2 regions of the Anaerobacillus sp. MEB173 genome follow, and region 2 is predicted to be linked to the other one. Evidence: a T-box and tRNA genes for the amino acid it is inferred to sense, from the RefSeq annotation. Region 2 holds a T-box; the other holds one or more tRNA genes.

Region 1 (3,409 bases), on a different contig from region 2:
TATACTTTAGAATAATTGCTGAACGGTATTTTGGCGGCAAAAGCAAGATCTCATTTTGAATCCACTCCTGCATTTCATAAGCAACTACTTGATCCTCCGGTAGATCTTGATCAGCAGCTATTTGTGAATAACCAGTTAAACCGTCTGTTCCATCCACTTCAGCGTCAAGATAATAGTCCGGTTTTTTCTTCCTTAATCGGTCAATGGAGAGGTTTGTAGCAATTCGAAATAACCAAGTTGAAAATTTGCGATTATGATCATAACTATGAATATTTGTATAAGCTCGCAGAAAAGCTTCCTGGGCTATATCTTGTGCCTCATGGCTATTCCCAACCATTCGGTAGGATATTTGATATACTTTGTTTTTATAAAGCTCTACCAATTCTGCAAAAGCTTGTTGGTCACCATTTTTTACTTGTTTAATAATTCTTTTTACAACGTCATCCATTTTATATAACCTCCGCCTGATGCGGCTCCCCTTCTCTACGAATTTAAACGCAAAAAGGTTTCACTTATTTTAAGCTAAGCTTATTTTAACATGATTAAAATTATAATTGAGTATATGTAATGAAATTGCTATTTTTTACACAAACAGAAAGGACAAATTATTTAAAAATAAATAAAACCTTAGATCTAGTTAATCTAAGGTTAAGAAAACAATATGTATGGTGGAGCCTAGCGGGATCGAACCGCTGACCTCCTGCGTGCAAGGCAGGCGCTCTCCCAGCTGAGCTAAGGCCCCGAAGCTTATATGATGTTTTTCCAATGAAGCCTTTCCCTGTTTCTTCCTCTACTAGTATCGCTTCGTTGCTTGCTGCGTCGAAACAACTCGTAGTTCATCGATGAAGAATTGCTCGTAGCTGAGCTAAGGCCCCATATTTAATTTAGAATGTAAAATTTAAAATTTAGAATTAGTGAAAGTAAAGCTACGTAGCTTGCGCTTTAACCATTTTACATTTTCAATTTAAAAGACATGGAGCGGGTGATGAGAATCGAACTCACGACCAGAGCTTGGAAGGCTCTTGTTTTACCACTAAACTACACCCGCAATATGGAGCGGAAGACGAGATTCGAACTCGCGACCCCCACCTTGGCAAGGTGGTGTTCTACCACTGAACTACTCCCGCATTACAATAACAAAATCCTTAAAAAGAATGGTGAGCCATGAAGGATTCGAACCTTCGACCCTCTGATTAAAAGTCAGATGCTCTACCGACTGAGCTAATGGCTCATAGTTTATACAATGATGCTTATCATGAAGATTACGGACGATGTCTTGCTCCGCGACCTTACCTGTTTCTTCCTCTACTAGTACTGCTCTGTAGACTGCTGCGTCGAAACAACTTGTTGAAATTCCAAAGTTGTACCGCTCGTGACTGAGCTAACGGCTCGTATTAAAGTGGTGGAGGGGGACGGATTCGAACCGCCGAACCCGGAGGGAGCGGATTTACAGTCCGCCGCGTTTAGCCACTTCGCTACCCCTCCACAACATTAAATGAAGAGTGCCGGCCAGAGGACTTGAACCCCCAACCTACTGATTACAAGTCAGTTGCTCTACCAATTGAGCTAGGCCGGCATATATGGTGGAGGATGACGGGATCGAACCGCCGACCCCCTGCTTGTAAGGCAGGTGCTCTCCCAGCTGAGCTAATCCTCCAGTGAAATGTAAAATTATTTTGAGCCTAATCAATGAAGACTCCATTGAAAAATTCCCATAATTTTTAATTATACATTTATAATTTTAAATTAAGTAATTGGTGACCCGTACGGGATTCGAACCCGTGTTACCGCCGTGAAAGGGCGGTGTCTTAACCGCTTGACCAACGGGCCACAGTGTCATCTTTTTTGATAAGATGTCTTGCTGACAAAAAGTATTATATAATACTTTGCCGTTTCTTTGCAACCCCCTTTTTTGATATTTTTATTTTCTGAATTTTATTTATCATTCGGACCAAATAATCTAGCACTTGGATCTTTGTCTGCTTTGTTATTTACACGCGAAGTAAGGGTATTGACCCAGCTAGTTGCAAGTTCAGGGCATGATGCAAGCTTTTGGGCTAAATCATAATTTTTCTTATCAGTGTGCATGATTTCATTACAGAAGGCAACTGTCCAATCTGGATTAGGACGTTCTACCAGGGTAATTGTTTGCCCTTGTTCAATTTGCCCTTCATGTAATACTCTAAAATACCAGCCTGTTTTCCCTGTTGTTTGAATCAAATAAGCCATTTCTTTAATCCGAAAATGACGGGAAAGCTTCCAGCACGGCTGACGTGGTTGTGATACTTGCAATATCACGTCACCAATTTGATATGTATCTCCAATACAAATATCTTCTTCAATCAAATTATTAATTGTTAAATTTTCTCCGAACGAACCAAAGGGAAGCTTAGTAAGATTGAATTTCTTTTTAAAAAACTGATAATGACGTTCCGGATAAGCAAATACCGCTTTATCAACTCCACCATGATTCTCTAAATCAGCTTGACCATCACCCTCGAGATTTGTTTTTCCAACCTTAACTTCGCCCTCTACCCTTCTTTTCAGAATTGCACTATACCAAAGTTGATCCAGGGGATTACTCGCAGTTTCTTCACCACGCCACTGAGGTTTACCAACTTGAATTGATGTTAGTTTTGCTACTGTCATTCGGTCCTCTCCTTTGTCTTTTATGTCTCTATTTAGTTTACCATTTATCACAAGTTAAAATCTCTATCGACTACCTTTAAAGTAAAAATGACTACTTATTTCTTAATAAGTAGTCACGTAACAAGTTATTGTCCAACTTCAAACGGATTTCTTGATGAATTACTTACAATTTGATCAACATCTGTTCTTTCCCTGGATAGAATTGAATGATTACTATATTGCAAGGCTAATGATGCCACTACATGATCACCCTCTAGATGGAAACTACCTTGGAGCACTGATAGCATATAAGGCATTGTTTCAAGCAGACCGATATACGTTTTCAAAGCAGGATATGTGCCATCAACCCGAATTTCCACGCTCATCATAGCTGAGTCGATATTAGCCTCTTGTAACAACTCAACACTGACAACCGCTTCACTCGCTAAATTTAATAATTGCTCCCAATATAAATGAGATTGTTGCTTTGGCGGTAATTGCTGTAATAGCTCTTCAATTTCTCCTTCTAGTTCAGAAATATTAGACTCGATCTCTTCCTCACGTCCAACATAAAATTCGATATTTTCCCATTCCATTATTAAATCCGCACGTTCTAATTTATAGTTATCAATTTTATCGAGCGTCGGTAATAACCAATAATTAATTCCAACAACAATAAAAAGAAAGATACAAAAGATGGCTAGTAACGTTTTCTCACGTTTTGTTAGTTTCTTCAATATTCTGGGCCACCTCCTGATCTAACCTCATTTACTTCAAATAC
Region 2 (3,409 bases):
TTCTGAGCTTCCTGCTGAAATTACAGAGCAATTTATCGTTGAGTTCTACTCTCGTTAAGATGCGAAAACAAAAAAACTTGGACAAAATGTCCAAGTTTTTTTGTTTTCTATTTATTTTATTATTTTTACAAACTTACGCTTCCCTACTTGAATGATCATCTCATTCTTAATGTTCACTTGCTGCTGAATATCTGTGACTTTTTCTTCATTAATTTTTACGCCGCCATTTTGAATCATTCGACGTGCTTCCCCTTTGGAGTTCATTAATTTTAATTCTACTAGTAAATCAATAATCCCGATTTCATCACTGCCCGACCACTCAGTTTCTGGAATATCAGTCGGTAACGCTCTCTGTTGAAATACTGTTTTAAAATAATGAACGGCTTCTTCTGCTGCTTCAGGGCCATGATACATCTCGACAAATTTTTTCCCTAAATCCATCTTTGCATCACGTGGATGTACGGTACCATTAGCAAGTCCCTCTTCTAATCTCACTAATTCTTCAAGTGAAATATCGGTAGCTAACTTATAATACTTCACCATTAACTCATCAGGAATTGACATTGATTTTCCGAAGATTTCATTCGGTGCCTCATCAATACCTATGTAATTGTTAAGTGACTTAGACATCTTCCTTTCGCCGTCTAATCCTTCGATCAATGGCATCATCATGGCAATTTGCTTACCTTTCCCATACTCTTCCTGTAAATGACGTCCCATTAATAAGTTGAACATTTGATCCGTGCCGCCAAGTTCAATATCACTCTCAAGGGCAACAGAGTCATAGCCTTGCATGAGCGGATAGAAAAACTCATGAACCGAAATCGATTGTCCAGATTTATAACGTTTTTCAAAATCATCACGTTCAAGCATTCTCGCAACTGTAATTTTCCCTGCAAGTTCAACGACATCAGCAAAATTAAGTTTTGACAACCACTCTGAATTGTAATAAATTTTTACTTTTTCCATATCAAGGATTTTCCCGTATTGCTGAACATATGTTTCAGCATTTGCTTTTACTTGTTCATCTGTTAATTGTTTTCTCGTTTCTGATTTTCCTGTAGGGTCACCAATTCTTCCAGTAAAGTCACCAATAATAAGTTGAATTTGATGACCTAATTCTTGAAACTGACGTAATTTATGGAGGACAACCGTATGCCCGATATGAACATCAGGGGCAGAAGGGTCCATCCCGAGTTTTACTTTTAGCGGTACACCAGTTAGTACCGATTGTTCAATTTTTTCCTTAAGTCCATTTTCCGGAACAATTTGAATAACCCCTCTTTGTAAAATCTCAACTTGGCGGGCAACTTCATTCTTTTGCTCTTCTGTTAATGTTCGCTTTTTTTCATCCATCACATAATTTCCTCCTAATATCAATAATGTATCAATTTCCAAATTGGTAAATACTTATAACGAAATAAAAAAACTCCTCCCTAAAAAAGGGACGAGTTGATCGCGGTACCACCCTTGTTGAAGACAAATTTGTCTTCCACTCAAGTAATAAATAACGGTTTTAACCGTCCTTTGCTACTAAATTTCACAAAGGATGCTCCAAGGTGTAATTCACAGGACTATCTTTGTACTGGTTTGCACCATCCACCAGCTCTCTTTCACAGGGAGATATCTGTTACTGAATCCTTTTCATTGCAGAAAGTATCGAATTAACTACTTTTTCCTTTTTATCATAGAAACATTGCTATTGTCAATATTCCAATGATTTAACATATCAACTTTCGACAACTTATGCTATAATATCACTGTTATTTAGGGGGATTGATAATGAAAAATAAGGAATCAAATCAACCAAGAAAGTCTTTCATCAATAGCCTTCGCAGCAGCAACATCGCAAAAGGATTTCGAATTACTTACAAAGTATTATGGAATCTTAGTCTACTTTTTATTGTATTTGCGATTATGGCCGTATTCTTTGTTGGTGGTGCTGGTGCCGGATTTTTTGCATCACTTGTCAAAGACGAAAAGATTCTCAGCTATGATGAAATGAAGAAGGATATTTATGACTATGAAGAAATAAGTGAAGTGTACTTTGCCAATGATGAATTTCTTGGTGAGCTCCCTTCTGAATTAGAGCGCAGGGAAGTAGATATTGACCAAGTTTCTGATTATTTAATTCATGCTGTTATTGCTACAGAGGATGAATACTTCTTCGAGCATGAGGGGATTGTTCCAAAAGCATTAATGCGTGCCACCTTCCAGGAACTTTCGAATTCATCTGTACAAACAGGTGGAAGTACATTAACACAGCAATTGATTAAGAACCAAATTTTAACAAGTGAAGTTTCTTTTGATCGAAAAGCAAAGGAAATACTCCTTGCCATGAGATTAGAAAACTTTTTCGAAAAAGAAGATATACTTGAAGCATACTTAAACGTCGTTCCTTTTGGAAGAAATGCAAATGGAAGAAGTATTGCCGGTGTCCAAGCCGCAGCTCAAGGAATCTTCGGTGTCGATGTAAAAGACCTTTCATTGCCACAAGCAGCTTACATTGCAGGACTGCCGCAAAGTCCATTTGGCTATACCCCATTTTCAAATGGCGGTGAGGTGAAAGAAAGTATTCAGCCAAGTATTAATCGAATGAAAACCGTCTTAACTCGAATGAAAGAATCAGGTTATATTACGGAACAAGAATATGAGGATGCGTTAGAGTATGATATCCTTTCAAATTTAGCAACACCTACGCCTACAATCATCGAAGAGTACCCTTACTTAACGTATGAAGTAGAGCGACGTGCTACTGAAATTATTGCCAGACAAATGATCGAGGCAGCAGAGATTGATTTAGCAGAATTAAGTGATGAAGAACGTCTTGAAGTCCTTTCAAAATACCGTCAAGATGCCAGACGTGATATACGTCGAAAAGGATATCAAATCTACACAACCATTGATAAAGCAATTTATGATGCTATGCAGGAAGTTGTAAAGGACAACAGTTTATTTGGTCCAGAGAAGCAAGGTGAACCAGAAGAGGTTGGCTCCATTTTAATTGAAAATAAAACGGGTGCGATCCTGTCGTTTGTCGGAGGACGAGATTTTAAGCGGGAAAACTTAAATCACGCTACCCAAGGACCAAGACCTAATGGATCAACGATGAAGCCATTACTTGCTTATGCCCCAGCTCTTGAAATCGGAGCTGTTCAGCCAGGGTTCATCATTCCCGATACACCAATGAATTACCGCAATGGGAGTCCGCTGCGCAATTTTGATAACTCACATAAAGGGATTATGACAGCAAGAGAAGCATTACAGCAATCAAGAAATATACCTGCTGTAAAAAGCTTTAACAAAGTTCCCCATGAGCAAACACGGGACGCGTTGTTAAAAATGGGAATCCGAAACATTAAATCTGACGAGCCATATGAAGCTACTTCTATCGGTGGTCTGACTTACG

The links. The T-box of region 2 lies ahead of tyrS (tyrosine--tRNA ligase). A T-box ahead of a tRNA ligase gene usually reads a tRNA of that ligase, here a tRNA-Tyr.
Region 1: it encodes a tRNA-Tyr, which carries the amino acid that the T-box ahead of tyrS (tyrosine--tRNA ligase) is inferred to sense. The anticodon was not compared.

The regions. Positions count from the first base shown of each region.
Region 1 is NZ_JBJMAU010000029.1:10,070-13,478, reverse strand. Features, by position in the region: gene sigW (RNA polymerase sigma factor SigW) at 1-448, opposite strand, end outside; tRNA gene ACJ2A9_RS22790 (tRNA-Ala) at 667-742, opposite strand; tRNA gene ACJ2A9_RS22785 (tRNA-Gly) at 975-1,048, opposite strand; tRNA gene ACJ2A9_RS22780 (tRNA-Gly) at 1,053-1,127, opposite strand; tRNA gene ACJ2A9_RS22775 (tRNA-Lys) at 1,156-1,231, opposite strand; tRNA gene ACJ2A9_RS22770 (tRNA-Tyr) at 1,401-1,485, opposite strand; tRNA gene ACJ2A9_RS22765 (tRNA-Thr) at 1,504-1,576, opposite strand; tRNA gene ACJ2A9_RS22760 (tRNA-Val) at 1,582-1,657, opposite strand; tRNA gene ACJ2A9_RS22755 (tRNA-Glu) at 1,756-1,830, opposite strand; gene ACJ2A9_RS22750 (MOSC domain-containing protein) at 1,936-2,649, opposite strand; gene ACJ2A9_RS22745 (hypothetical protein) at 2,775-3,365, opposite strand; gene pilM (pilus assembly protein PilM) at 3,362-3,409, opposite strand, start outside.
Region 2 is NZ_JBJMAU010000005.1:310,520-313,928, forward strand. Features, by position in the region: gene rpsD (30S ribosomal protein S4) at 1-58, shown strand, start outside; gene tyrS (tyrosine--tRNA ligase) at 112-1,356, opposite strand; T-box leader at 1,441-1,657, opposite strand; gene ACJ2A9_RS13325 (transglycosylase domain-containing protein) at 1,783-3,409, shown strand, end outside.